2 regions of the Paraburkholderia steynii genome follow, and region 1 is predicted to be linked to the other one. Evidence: riboswitches for the same ligand, from Rfam matches in the RefSeq annotation. Region 1 holds a riboswitch; the other holds the start of a gene.
The links. A riboswitch is a leader RNA that binds a small molecule or an ion and turns the genes downstream of it on or off. The one in region 1 is predicted to bind cobalamin.
Positions count from the first base shown of each region.

Region 2: linked by a shared signal. The riboswitch ahead of BLT65_RS21015 (TonB-dependent receptor domain-containing protein) and the one ahead of cobG (precorrin-3B synthase) in region 1 are both predicted to bind cobalamin.

Region 1 covers NZ_FNDI01000021.1:78,296-85,576, forward strand. The annotation lists gene BLT65_RS31050 (flagellar brake protein) at 1-42, opposite strand, end outside; gene cobJ (precorrin-3B C(17)-methyltransferase) at 204-1,940, opposite strand; gene BLT65_RS31060 (precorrin-2 C(20)-methyltransferase) at 1,928-2,686, opposite strand; gene BLT65_RS31065 (precorrin-8X methylmutase) at 2,686-3,312, opposite strand; gene cobG (precorrin-3B synthase) at 3,305-4,693, opposite strand; cobalamin riboswitch at 4,780-4,965, opposite strand; gene cbiE (precorrin-6y C5,15-methyltransferase (decarboxylating) subunit CbiE) at 5,054-6,262, shown strand; gene BLT65_RS31080 (cobalt-precorrin-5B (C(1))-methyltransferase) at 6,262-7,281, shown strand, end outside.
Region 2 covers NZ_FNDI01000011.1:176,651-183,931, forward strand. The annotation lists gene cobT (nicotinate-nucleotide--dimethylbenzimidazole phosphoribosyltransferase) at 1-441, opposite strand, end outside; gene BLT65_RS47935 (ABC transporter ATP-binding protein) at 478-1,299, opposite strand; gene BLT65_RS21010 (FecCD family ABC transporter permease) at 1,296-2,357, opposite strand; gene BLT65_RS21015 (TonB-dependent receptor domain-containing protein) at 2,364-4,346, opposite strand; cobalamin riboswitch at 4,411-4,673, opposite strand; gene BLT65_RS21020 (hypothetical protein) at 4,894-5,256, shown strand; gene BLT65_RS21025 (cell division protein ZapA) at 5,253-5,570, shown strand; RNA gene ssrS (6S RNA) at 5,635-5,816, shown strand; gene BLT65_RS21035 (EVE domain-containing protein) at 5,957-6,427, shown strand; gene BLT65_RS21040 (SIMPL domain-containing protein) at 6,604-7,281, shown strand, end outside.

The sequences.
Region 1 (7,281 bases):
CGCGCTCGCGTCTGTGTCGACGGTGTCTTCACTGGTTTGCATGATGGGCGAATGAAGCGGTGGCCGGAGATAATCGTTGTATACGTCGCGTCATGAAAAAACTTTAGTTTATTTTTCTTGCGCGGCCGTAATTCACCTTTCGCCGGCTTTATTCAATTTCAATAAATGGCCGGTTTAAATCGATGCAAACGTTTAAGCGGCCCCTATTCGTACCAGCGCGGCGTGTAAACCCATTCCCGGCCGTGCCCGGCGGGGCGGAACACGCGGGTCGTCGATGAGCCGATTATTACCATCGTTCGCATATCGACATCGACGGATTTCAGCTCGGCGAGCGTCGTCGTTTTCAATGTCGCGCCGGGACGGCCAATATCGCGGCCGAGCACGACGATTGTCGTCGGCGCGCGAGATTCGCGCACGATATTGAGCGCCTTGTCGAGTTGCCACGGACGGGCGCGCGAAATCGGGTTGTAGAACGCCATCACCAGATCGGCTTCGGCTGCGTGACGCAGCCGCGTTTCGATGATCGACCACGGTTTCAGATTGTCCGACAGCGACAGCATGCAGAAATCGTGGCCGAGCGGCGCGCCTGCCTGCGCGGCTGTCGCCAGCGCGGCGGACACGCCGGGCACGATTTCCAGTTCGACACCCGCCCACGCCGCGTATTGCGCGTCGTCGCGCACTTTGTCGAGCGCTTCGAGTACGGCGGCCGCCATCGCGAACACGCCTGGATCTCCGGACGACACCATCGCCACGTGCCGTCCCGTGCTCGCCAGTTCGAATGCGTGGCGGGCGCGCTGCATTTCCTCGCGATTGTCGGTGCCATGCACACGCTGGTCCGCGCGGAACGGGCCTGCCATCTTCACGTAGGTTTCGTAGCCGAGGATGTCGGTGGCCTGCGTCAGCGCCGTGCGCGCGGCGGGCACCATCAGCGACGCGTCACCGGGTCCGAGGCCGATCACGCTCAGCTTGCCGCGCGCGCGGCCGACTGTCGCGGGATCGAGCGGCGCGTGCGCGACGGCGAAGGCGATGGACGCGTCGGCGTTTGCATCGAGCGCTTTGTGGGGCACACGTAGGGTTTGGCTGAGCATCTGGCCCGCGCCGTTGTCGTCACCGCTGCCGACGGCGAAGCGCAATGCGACCTGCAGCGTATCCGCAGCCTGTTGAAGCGCGGGATCGCCCGTCAGCGAAGCAGGCGCGAGCAGCACCGCCAGCGATTGCGCCGCCAGCCCATGCGTCTGCGCCGCTTCGAGTATCCGTTGATGCAACAAGCCGTCACCCGGTCCCGTTGCATGGACGGCGACGACGACACTGCGCGGATGAATCACCAGTTCGTCCGTCGCGCCGTTCCACGCCAGCGGCGTGACGCGGATCGCGCGTCGAGCGTTGTCGGCGCGCGGCAGTTGCACGCTGTCGAGCCACGGTGCGTCGCCTTCGATGCGCGTCGCCTCGCCCGCGAGCAGATCGGACACGAAGCGCTTGCCCTGGTCGATGCTGGCAAGCGTGTAGCCGTCGGGCGGATTCAGCACGCACGCGCCGAAGCGCAGTTCGCCGCTTGTGGTGATCGCGGGCGGCACGTCGAGCGCGGCGGCGATTTCGCGCGCCATCACGTTGACGCCCGACAGCCCGCCGAGCAGCGGCACGACGGCGCTGCCATCCTCGGCGACGGCCAGCACGGGCGGCTCGACGCCTTTGTCCGCGAGCAGCGGCGCAATGCAGCGGATCACGATGCCCGCCGCGCACAACGCGATGATCGGCGTGCCGCTCGCATACAGCTCGCGCAGATGCGCGTTGAGTTCCGTGTAGGCGACATCGGCGTCGGCGACGCGGCCTTGCAGGCCATGCACCTGCGCGCCGTCATAAAGGGATTGCACGCGCCGCGCCGTGTCCAGCGCGCCGACGCCGAGGATCACGATTGCGGGCGGCGTCGTCAGCCTTGCCATTTTTCCCCCGGCACGACGAGCAGCGAGAAATACGGCGACGCCATCGGGTCGACTTCGGCAAGCGGCACGATGCGCTGGTTCGCCATCGTCGCGCGTTCGACGTACAGAGCACGCTCCGCGAGTCCCAGTTCGTCGAGCACACGGCGCACCTTGTCGAAATTGCGGCCGAGCTTCATCACGACGGCGGCATCGGCAGCGGCGAGACGGCGCTTGAGTTCGTCTTCGGGCAACACGCCTGACAGCACCGACAGCGTCTGGTTGCGATATACGAGCGGCTGGCCGAGCACGGCGACGCCGCCGAGCATCGAGCACACGCCGGGCACCACTTCGCCTTCGAAGCGCGGCGCAAGCCGGTTGGCGAGCCGGTCGTGCAGGTACATGTACGAGCCGTAGAAGAACGGATCGCCTTCGCAGATCACGGCCACGTCGCGTCCCGCATCGAGGTGCTTCGCGACCACTTCGGCGGCCGTGTCGTAGAAGTCGGCGATGATCGCTTCGTACGACAGCGGCGGTTCGAGCGCTTCCGTTGTCACGGGATAGACGAGCGGCAACTGTTCCTGCTCGCTCGACAGATGCGACTCGATGATCGAAAACGCGTTGCCTTTCTTGCCCTTCGCGACGAAGTACGCGACCACGTGTGCCGATTTCAGCAGCCGCAGCGCTTTCACCGTGATCAGTTCCGGGTCGCCGGGACCGACGCCGAGACCATAGAGACGCCCGCGCGTGCTGTTCGCCTGATCGGCCATTATTCGTCCTCCGATGCGAGCGCGTTCACGGCGGCTGCCGCCATCGCGCTGCCGCCGCGCCGGCCTTGCACGGCGACGAACGGCACGCCGCGGCTATTGGCGGCGAGCATCGCCTTCGACTCCGCCGCGCCGATGAAGCCGACCGGGAAGCCGAGAATCAGCGCGGGGCGCGGCGCGCCGCTATCGAGCATGTCGAGCAGATGAAAGAGCGAGGTCGGCGCATTGCCGATTACGACGACGCTGCCTGGCAGATGTGGCTGCCACAGTTCGAGCGCCGCCGCCGAACGCGTGTTGTTCATCTCGCGCGCGAGCGCGGGCACGGATGGATCGGCCAGCGTGCAGATCACTTCGTTGTGCGCGGGCAGCCGCGCGCGTGTGATGCCTTCGGCGACCATGCGCGCGTCGCAGAGGATTGGCGCGCCGTTGGCGAGGGCCTGGCGCCCGGCGCGGCCTGCGCCGTCCGAAAAGCGCAGATCGCCGATGATATCGACCATCCCGCATGCGTGGATCACGCGCACGGCGAGCTTTTCGAGGTCGGCGGGAATGCGCGAAAGATCGGCTTCCGCGCGTATCGTCGCGAACGACTGGCGATAAATTTCCTGTCCGTCGCGGATGTAGTCAAGCATCGAATGGCTCATCAGTTGGGGGAAGGGCGGATGCTTGTAGCACGTCTGCCGCTTCGTCGATCGTCAGACCGCGCGCGATGCATCGGCCGAAGCCGTTGGGCTCGCGCGGGTCGTGTGTCTGGTACAGGTCGTAATGGCCGTCGGCCACTGCGAGCAGCGTGTAGGGCGCGCGGTGCGCGGCTGCACAGGAACGTGGGCAGCCGCTGAGATGCACTTGCGCATGTGCGGGCACGTGTGCAGCGAGCTTCAGGGCATCGGCTTTGGTGTCCGCCTGGCTCTTCGCGCAGCCTGCGGAGCCGGTGCATGCGATCACGCGGGTTAGCGGATTTTGCGAAGTGGTGGCGAGGCCCAGTGCTTCGAGCTTCCGTAGCGTGGCGTCGAGGTTCGCTGGGTCGATATCGGTGAGCAGCACGCTTTGCCACGGTGTCATGCGCAGGGTTGCGCGTTCGTTGCCGTGCGTGAGTTCGGCGAGGCCACGCAGTACCGCGCTGTCGATGCGGCCCAATGCGGGCTGCGCGCCGACATGCCAACGATGGCCGTCGTTTTGTCGATACGCGCCGAGCCTTCGCGACGCATCGGCAGGTTCGCGGTGCCAGCGTTCGATCGACGCGTCGCGCAACGTCTGTACGCCGCATTTGCGTTCGGCGTGCCTGATGATGCTCTCGATGGAATGCTTGGCGAGCAGGTCGCGCATGCGGGTATCGTCTGGCGCGGCGAGGTCGAGGAACGTGTGTATGAGCGCTCGCGTGAACGTTGCGAGATCCGAAGCCGTGACGGCGGCTAATGCGCCGTCATGTTGCGCAAGAACGGGCGGACATCCTGCAAGGCCGAACGCGAACCAGGCGTCAGAACGCTCACGATGCGGCATCGCCGAAAACCAGATGTCGTGCGGATGATCGAGCATCATCAGACGCTCGCCGCCATCGAGCATCAGCGAAAATTTCGGCGACAGCGCGACGAAACGCGTGTCGCTTTGAAGCAGCGTGAGCAGATCGGCAGTGAGCGCGGTTGTGTCGAATAAGGCGCTCGCATCGCGGCCCGTCGCTGGGCTGATCATTACGTTGCGCACGTCGTCGGCGAATGCGTGCTCAGTGTTTTGCGGGCCGAGGCCCGCGTCGAGGAGTGCCGCAATGAGCGCGTCTTCATGACCGTGCTTGACGCCGCGCAATTGCAGGTTCGCGCGATTCGTAATGTCGACGATACCCGACGCGTGTTCGTCGATCGCCCCGGCGATGGCGAGCGCCTGCGTTGCGCTCAATTCGCCGCCCGCCAGCTTCACGCGGCAGATGCCGCCGTCGAGCGCGGGTACGATGCGCAACAGCCCCGGACAAGCCGAAGGGCGCAAGGCGGAAGCGTCGGACGAATGGAAAGCGTGGCTCAAGACATCACCGGGTTAACGTCGCGCGACGGCCCGGGCATCTCGAAGGAGAGCGGCTCGGCATCGGTACACCCCGCCCGATGTTGACTGGCACGAACTGTTGGCCGGCAGGTTTCCTGACTAGCAGGTCAACGTCCACACCGGCCTTCCCGGTATCACCAGTGGCGCAAATTGGCGTGGACTCGCTGCATACAGTTGCGGGGGCAGTCACGGTCATCGCAGTGATGTGTGTTCCCTCTTAGGCCCCGAAAGGCACCGGCGAACGGGTATTATGCCTTTTTTCGAACAGCACAACGATGCCGCAGCCTTGAAACACGGCCCGCAGCAGCGTTTTCAGTACAGCAAGCAGATGAGGATCGACGCATGTCGGCGTGGCTGACCGTGGTGGGAATGGGCGATGACGGTTTTGCCGGCCTGGGGAAAACGGCGCGGCGCGCGCTGATCGACGCGTCGGTGATCTATGGCGGCGAGCGGCATCTGGCGATGCTGCCCGTGTGCCTGAACGCCGCGCGCGAGCCTTGGCCGCATCCGTTCGACATCGCGCCCGTGCTCGCGCGGCGCGACACGCCCGTGTGCGTGCTGGCGAGCGGCGATCCGATGTTTTACGGCGTCGGCGCAACGCTCGCGCGCCACGTTCCAGCCGATGAATTGCGCGTGCTGCCGGCTCCCTCGTCGGTGTCGCTTGCGGCGGCGCGTCTTGGCTGGGCGTTGCAGGATGTTGCGACCGTGTCGCTGGTTGGTCGGCCGCTTGCGGCGCTGCAGATGCATTTGCACGATGGCGCACGCGTGTTCGCGCTAAGCGCGGACGGCGCGACGCCTACCGCCGTCGCCGCGTGGCTCGTCGAACGCAGCTTCGGCGCGACGCGCATGATCGTGATGGAGCATCTGGGCAGCGCATCCGAACGCCTGATCGACGCTCGCGCGCACGACTGGTCGATTGGCGAGACGGCGTCGCTGAACGTGATCGCGCTCGATTGCCGGCGCGATGCGTCGTCCGATGCGCCGCGGCTCGCGTTGACGCCAGGCCTGCTCGACGACGCCTTTCGTCACGACGGCCAGTTGACGAAGCGCGACGTGCGCGCGCTGACGCTCGGACGCCTCGCGCCCGCGCCCGGCGAACTGCTGTGGGACGTCGGCGCGGGCTGTGGCTCGATCGGTATCGAATGGATGCGCGCGCACGCCAGTTGCCGCGCGATAGCGATCGAAGCGAACGGCGAGCGTCAGCGTTTCATCGAGCACAATCGCGACGCGCTCGGTGTGCCGGGACTGCAACTGATCGCAGGCAAGGCGCCCGATGCGCTGCAAGGCTTGCCCGCGCCCGACGCGATTTTCATCGGCGGCGGCGTGACGGCGCATGGCGTGCTCGATGCGTGCTGGCGCGCGTTGAAACAAGGCGGGCGGCTGATTGCGAACGCCGTCACGCTCGAAGGCGAGGCGGCGCTCGTTGCGTGGCGCGCGCAGTATGGCGGCGCGTTGACACGCATTGCGCTTGCCGAGGCGCAGGCGCTCGGCGGCTTCGAGACGTGGCGCTCCGCGCTGCCGATCACGCTACTCGACACCCGCAAACCGTGATGCGCGACGAAACGCCCGAACAACCCGCGCCACTGCGCAGCGGCTACACGACGGGAAGCTGCGCGACGGCGACGTCGCTGGCGGCGGCGCGTTTGCTGCTGTCGGGTATCGCGAGCGATGTCGCGGAAATCGTGTTGCCGAAAGGCCAGCATGTGCCGATGCAACTCGTGTTCTGCCGCCTGGTCGACGGCGGTAAGGACGGCGCCGAAGCGGGCACCGTCAAGGACGCGGGCGACGATCCCGATGTCACGCACGGCGCCGTGGTGTTCGCGCGCGTGCGTCTGGCCGACGCGCCCGGCGTGCGTTTTCATGCGGGGCCGGGCGTCGGCACGGTGACGCGCGCGGGCCTCACGCTGCCCGTCGGCGAGCCGGCCATCAACCCGGTGCCGCGTCAGATGATGACCGCGCATCTTGCCGAACTGGCCTCCGAGCATGGCTATGCGGGCGGCTTCGAAGTGACGATCGGCGTCGAGAACGGCGAAGCGCTGGCGCAGAAGACGATGAACCCGCGCTTGGGCATTGTCGGCGGGCTGTCGATACTTGGCACGACGGGCATCGTGCGGCCGTTCTCGTGCTCGGCGTATATCGCGTCGATCCATCAGGGCATCGACGTGGCGCGCGCGAACGGCTATCGGCATATTGCCGCGTGTACGGGCAATGCGAGCGAAGACGCGATGCGCGCTTACTACCAGTTGCCCGATATCGCGCTGATCGAGATGGGCGACTTCGCGGGCGCGGTGCTCAAGCATCTGAAGCGCGCGCCCGTCGACAAGCTCAGCATGTGCGGCGGCTTCGGCAAGCTGAGCAAACTCGCGGCGGGGCATCTCGATCTGCATAGCCGCAATTCGAGCATCGACTTGCCGCAACTCGCCGCGTGGTCGGCGCAACATCCGGCGAGTGATGACGCGTTGCAGGCCGCTATCGTCGGCGCGAACACGAGCCAGGAAGCGCTTGCGATGGCGCGAAAAAAAGGCGTGCCGCTCGGGGATATCGTCTGCGCACGCGCGCGCGACGTGGCG
Region 2 (7,281 bases), on a different contig from region 1:
TTCGTCGCGCGTCATCGCGGGCTCTTGCGCGAAGTTGCGCGTGCCACGCGCAACGGGGATATCGACGAGCTTCTCGTGCGGCGCGAACTCATGCGCGACGCCCGCATTCACCACTTCGAGTTCGAGGCCCGCAACGCGGCTGAACGCATTGATCGCCGCGCCGCCAGCGAGAAAGTTGAGCACCATCTGCGCCGTCACCGCTTGCGGATACGGACTCACGCCCGCGTTCGCAATGCCGTGATCGGCGGCGAAGACGATGATCGCGGGACGTGTGACAGTGGGCTGCGTGCTGCGCTGGATCATGCCCATCTGACGCGCGAGCGCCTCGAGCTGGCCGAGACTGCCGGGCGGCTTGGTCTTCAGGTCGATGATGCGTTGCAGCTCGGCGCGCAATGTCTGGTCGAGCGGCTCGACGATAGGCAGGGAATGCGATGTGGTCATGTTCGTGTTTGCGTGAAGAGTTCGGTTCATGCGTGTTCAGTTGCGAGTCGCTGCGCGCAGCGCCGGAATCAGCGCTTCATCGTCGCCGTCGCGGATCAGTACGAGCGGATAGCCGAATGCGCGGCTGGCGAGTTCGGGCGTCAGCACGTCGCGCGCGGGTCCCGCATGCGCGATGCCGTTGCCTTCGAGCAGCAGCGCGTGCGTCGCGAAACGCCGCGCGAGATTCAGATCGTGGCACGAGAACATCACTGTACGCCCGGCGCCGCGGGTCCATGCGCTCAACGCTTCGAGGCAGTCGATCTGATGATGCAGATCCAGATGCGCGAGCGGCTCGTCGAGCAGCAGCAGCGGCGCGTCCTGGCATAGCACGGCCGCCAGCGCGACACGCTGCCGCTCGCCACCCGACAGCGACAGCACGTCGCGCGAAGCGAAGTCCGCGAGACCGAGCGCATCGAGCGCCGCATGCGCGGCTGCGTGATCCTCGTCTCGCTCCCAACCCCAGCCGGCCAGATGCGGAAAACGGTTTAGCAGCACGATGTCGAGTACGCTTGCATTGAATGCATCGTGCGATGTTTGCGGCATCAACGCACGGCGCTGCGCGAGGCGCGCGAGCGGCCATGCGTTCACATGCATTCCGTCCAGTTCGATGTGCCCTTTCGCTGGACGCATGAGACCCGCGAGCGTCGAGATGAGCGTCGTCTTGCCCGCGCCGTTTGGCCCGGCGATGCACCAGACTTCGCTCGGATAGAACGTGTGCGTGAAGGCATCGAGCAAGGTGCGCGAACCGGCGCGCAAGGTCAGTTGGTCTGCGTGCAGCGTGGTATCGGCGCTTGAGCGTGCGTTCATGGGTGCATTCATGTGCGCCTCCGTCGAAGCAGCATCCACAGGAACACGGGCACGCCGATCAACGCGGTGATCACGCCGACGGGTAACTGCGCGGGCGCGATCACCGTACGCGCGATCAGATCGGCCCCCATCACGGCAACGCCGCCGCCGAGCGCCGCTGCGGGCAGCAGCATCCGCTGATCGTTGCCGAACGCGAGACGCAGCATGTGCGGCACGACGAGCCCGACAAAGCCGATCGTGCCGCCCGTCGTCACAGCAGCGGCAGCGGCGAGCGATGCGACCAGGTAGACGCGCAGCCGCGCGCGCATCACAGGAACGCCGAGCGCTTGCGCCGCGGCGTCACCGCGCAGCAGTACATTGAGTTGCGGCGCGATGGGTACGATCGCGAGCAACGCGATGCACAGCGCAGCGAGCGCGAGCCACGGCATGCCGCCACCGTTCAGATCGCCTGTCAGCCAGAACAGCATGCCGCGCAAGCGGCTGTCGGGTGCGACCGTCAACAGCAACGTGATGATGGCGCCCCACCCCGCTGCGATCACCGCGCCCGTCAGCAGCAGACGCGGCGATGCGTCCTGCGGCTCGCCGCGCCACAGCGCGCCGCGTGCAAGACCGAGCACCAGCAGGATCGACACGAATGCGCCGGCGAACGCCGATGCATCGACGATCCACCACGCGCAGCCCGCGATCATCGCGACGAGCGCAAAGCTCGCCGCGCCGCCCGACACGCCGAGCACGTACGGCTCGGCCAGCGGATTGCGCAGCAGCACCTGAAGCAACGCGCCTGCAAGCGCAAGCAATGCGCCGCAACCGAAGCCGGCGAGCGCGCGCGGCAGGCGCAGCGTGCGAACGATCTGCGTGGCGAGATCGGACGATACGTCAGCCGACGGCAGCAACGCGTCGAGCACGCGCGACGGCGCGACGCTCACGCTTCCGAGTGCAAGCGACGCCACGAAGACCGCGAGCGCCGCGATGCCGAGCGCCGTCCAGATGGCGAGCGCGCGTTTCGCGCTCATGCCTCGCGCGACCCGGATCGGCTGATGTTGCGGCTGACGTTGCACGAGTCCGCTCATCGCGCGTCACTGCTGCTGCCAGCCGAGCGTGATATAGGCGCCGCGCCTTGGCGTGTTGTACGTGTAGGCGAGTTCATAGTCCTTGTCGAAGAGATTCTGGATTTGCGCGGCCACGTACCACGCCTTCGTGAGGTTGTAGCGCGCGGACAGGTTCACGATGCCATAACCGCCGAGCGCCGTGCCGCTATCATCGCGTTCGCCGCTCAGGAGCCATTCGCCGCCTACACGCCAGGTGCCGATATTGCGGTTCGCGGCGAACGACGCGAAATGACGTGCGCGACGGTTCAGATCGGTATGCGTGTCTTCATCGACGGGATTCTGGAACGTTAGGGCCGCGCGCACGTCGGTCCTGCCGACGTGACCCTGCCACGATCCTTCGATGCCCTGCACTTTCGCATGCCCCACGTTCTCCGCGACGTAGATGCCCGGCGTGGTCTGCACATAGTCGATCAGGTTCGTATAACGCGTCTGGAATGCCGTGAGCTTCATCAGGCCGAGCGCATCGGATGCGTACTGCAATGCGGCTTCGACAGAATGGCTGTGCTCCGGTTGAATGAGCGGATTGCCGCTGTACGGGTAGTACAGATCGTTGAAGCTCGGCGCGCGAAACGCATCGGACCAGCTTGCAGTCACCTTCCAGTGCTCGTTGAAGTCGTAGCCATAGCCCAGATAGTAACTGTTGGCTCCGCCGAAATCCGAGTACTGGTCGCGCCGCAGGTTCGCCTGGATCTGGCTGTTGCCGAAGCGCCCCGTGTAGCCCGCGAACCCCGAGTTCACGTGACGCGCGGGCGCGCTGTACTGATTCGAGTCGAGTGTCTGGTCGAGATGCTCGTAGCCCAATTGAAGCTTTTGATCGCGCGCAAACGTGAAGTCGTTCTGCCACGTGTACTGCCGGTTGTCCGAATCGTAGCGGTACAGATAGTCGCCATTGAGCGACGTGTTGCTGCGATCGTTGCCCGTCGCGACGACGAAGCGCGTCGTCCACCAGTCGGTGAGCTTGCCGTTCGCGAAGGCTGAAGCCGTCTGTACCTTGCTGTGCAGGTTGTTGAGATCGGTGGGCAGGCCGAAGGGATTGTCGAAGCTGTCGTTGCCGTTCGACTGGAAGTAGCGCAGGCCGATGTCCCACTGGTCGTTGAGCTTGTGGCGCAGCGACGCGCTCACGCTCTCGTTGAAATAACCGTTCGCGTTCGGATTGACGGGCGCGAGCGCCGGGTCGATCGACGAAAAGCCGTCCGTCTTCGCGCGCGCGAGCGTGACGCTGAAGGTCGTGCGGCCGTCCTTGTCGAGCGCACCGTCGACGCCCGCCGCCTGGCGTTGCGTGTGATAGCTGCCGTACTCGACGTCGAAGTGAAAACGCGGCGGATGATTGCCGCCGTCCTTCGTGAACACCTGCACCACGCCGCCGATCGCGCCCGAGCCGTACAGTGCCGACACGTTGCCGTTGACCACTTCGACGTGATCGATCTGGTCGAGCGGAATCTGTTCGAGTTGCGCGTTGCCCTGGCTCACCGAATCGACGCGCACGCCGTCGATCAGCACGAGCGACTGTGTCGACGACGCGCCGCGCAGAAACAGACTCGACGTCGCACCCGGCCCGCCGTTGCGCACGACCTGCGCGCCAGGCGCGAACTGCAGCAGCCCCGGCAAGTCGCGCGCGCTGTTGTCCGCGATGTCCTGCGGATCGAACAGCGTGGTCTGCGGAATCGCGTCGGCGAGTCGCTGCGCACGACGGTCGGCCGTGACGACGATGGGTGACAAAGTCGTGGGGATTGTGTTTGACGAAGTATCGGTCGAGCCGTTGTCCGATCGATCCGTGGATGTGGCGGATGGATTCGCCTCGTCGGCCGTCTGCGCGCTTGCGGCGAGCGGGGCTGAAGCAAAGGCAATCACGGCGACCGCAGCAAGCGGCGCGCGTCTGAAGTGTGGACACAGCGGGCGCGGAAACACCTGGCGCAGATACGCCGGGTGGACAAACACGGAGGTGAGCATCGAAAGAGTCCTGTGGGCCTGTGCGCGGCCCGCTCCTCGTGGGCCGATGCCTGTACAAGGAGCGACACGTTCCTTGCCTCCGGCCGGTATCCGGGCTGACGACTGGCCGACCCGCCTTCCCACGCATCATGCGCAGTGGCGCTTCGCACGGCATCGGCTCTATGGATGGCTCGACGCGTGCATGGGTCGACCTGCAGGAACTGCGGTCGTTGTACCGTTGCGAGGACAGCGCAGGTTGGCTCGTCCGGGCGGACTTCGCTCCCTGCTTCCCGTTTAACTGCGCGCGGCGCGATACCGCGCGCGGGCACCAGAGTGCCGCAAGTGTAGAAGTGACGTACACACGCGTCAAGAAACGCGAGGTGGTCACAGGGACGATGACGGTGGACTGTTAAAAGAGTCCCTTTTTCAAGGGTAAAAATGCGTGAATCGCGACAAGACACCTGGATAATGCCGCGTTAAAGCGCTACTGTTACGTCCTGAAACGAGACAAATGTCCGAGCGTGCGACATTCCGCGCTAGAATGCCATGTCTTTAGAGGACGCAGCACATGCTCACCGAACTCGAAACACTGTCACAGAACATCGGTCGGCTGATCGAGATCAGCCAACGCTACAACGAAGCGCGCCTCGCACTCGAAGAACAGCTCGCACAAGCGCGCGCCGAATGCGAAGCGACCCGCGTAGAACTCGAACAGACTCGCGAAGAACGCGCCGCATTGCAAGCGGAGCGCGATGCGCTGTCCGCGAAGATCGACGACGCGCAAGTACGTCTGAATGCCATCCTCGAGAAGCTGCCGCGCGCTCGCGGTCACGAGCCCGACAATCAACTCGATCTCCTCGCGCCCGAGCAGCAGGCGCAGGCCAATCACGACGCGAACCACGACGCGACCCGCCACGGAGAAAACGCATGACCACGAAGCAGATCGAAGTGTCGATCCTCGGCCAGCCCTATCGTCTCGCCTGCTCGGCGGAAACGGAAGCGGCGCTGCTCGAAGCCGTGGCCCGTGTCGATGCCGAGATGTCGAAGATCCGCTCGAACAGCAACGTGCGCGGCCAGGATCGTATCGCCGTGATGGCGGCGTTGTCGCTGGCATCGGAACTGCTTAGGCTGCAAGCCAGCGTGCGACACGGAGAATCATTTCCCGCCGAAGAAATCCGGCGTACAATGCACCAGATGAATGAGCAGCTTGGCACTGTGATCCAACAGTACAGCAGCGTGCAGTAAAGAAAATTTTGTTGGGCTTGATTGTTTTGCGGTCGGGCCCATGTTGTGGAGCAAACGTTTTTAAGCTTCCCTGCCTGGTTCGCCAAGGTCATATATTCCTTGAACCAATGCTATATGCACGGTTGCGGAAATTTGTAGCACGGGTGTGCGCGTCACTCTGTCTGATGTACCCGAAGTGCTGCTAACTGCGACCAATTCTGAACCTCAGGTTCAGGATGCCGGCCTAGCGGCTAAGGCGGGGACCTATACGAACGGCATCGGACTTTATCCGATGCCGTTTTTCTTTGGGCGTGCGCTTTGCGTTGGTTGGCGAGCACCGCGTTGCAAACCGTTTGAACCCGACTGTTCAACGAAGACTTCCTTCTACTTCACGTTCAATCCGACTCATGCGCTACTGGCTGATGAAGTCCGAACCGGACGAAGCGAGCATCGACGATCTCGCGAATGCCCCGCAACGCACGCTGCCCTGGACGGGCGTGCGCAACTATCAGGCGCGCAACTTCATGCGCGACATCATGAAGACGGGCGACGGCGTGCTGTTCTATCACTCCAGTTGCCCTGAGCCGGGCATTGCGGGCATCGCCGAAGTATCGTCGACGCCCTACCCTGACCCTACCCAGTTCGATCCGAAGAGCCCGTACTACGACGAGAAGTCGACGCAGGAAACGCCGCGCTGGACGCTCGTCGATGTCGTGTTCAAGAAGAAAATCAAGCTGATCCCGCTGGCGACGTTGCGCGAGCATCCCGAGCTTGCCGACATGCGCGTGCTCGCGAAGGGCAACCGTCTGTCGATCACGCCCGTTACGGAGGCGGAATGGGCGTTCATTACGAAGCAGCTTGCGAAGCGCGCTGCATGAACACGTGGTGAATACGTAAGTTCGCGTGACATTCGAGTATTCACTCGGGAACCAGACGACCCTTTCAGACGCCTAACCGCCTCGCAAGCGTCATGCCACGCGCGCCGCGCAACTGCGTCTGGCGACGCGGCTCTCGACGCATGCATGCATAACCTGCTCAACGAAGGAGTCGAACAATGACCAAAAAATCCGCGCTCGTATGGGCGCTCGCGGCCGGTGCCTGCGCGGCGCCTGTTGCACTCGCGCTCACGTCCGTCGCGGCCCATGCGCAAACCGTTGTGCAGCAGTATCAGCCGGCCGGCGTGCTGTCGCTGAACGCGCAGGCGAGCACCGATGTGCCGCAGGACGTCGTCGATATCACGCTGTTCTACGAACAGGAAGCCAGCGATCCATCGTCGCTGACGGGCACGTTGAACCAGCATGCCGACCAGGCGCTACAGAAGGCCAAGGGCGTGAGCGGCGTGACGGCGCGCACCGGTTCGTTCTCGATCTATCCGTCGACGGATCGCGATGGGCGTATTTCTGCATGGCGCGGCCGCACGGAGGTTGTGCTGGAGTCACACGACTTCGCGGCGGCATCGAAGCTCGCGGGGCAATTGTCTTCGATCATGCAGGTAGGGAATGTGCAGTTTTCACTGTCGCCGGAGGCAGAGCGCGCTGCCGGGCAGAAACTGACGGGGCAGGCGATTGCATCGTTCAAGCAGCAGGCTACGGCGGCTGCGCAGGCTTTTGGGTATAGCGGCTATACGATTCGCGAAGTGAATGTCGGGCATAGTGGCGGCGTGCCGCCGCGGCCTGTCATGATGATGAGCATGCGGTCGGATGTTAGCGCCAAGGCGGCGGCGCCTGTGCCT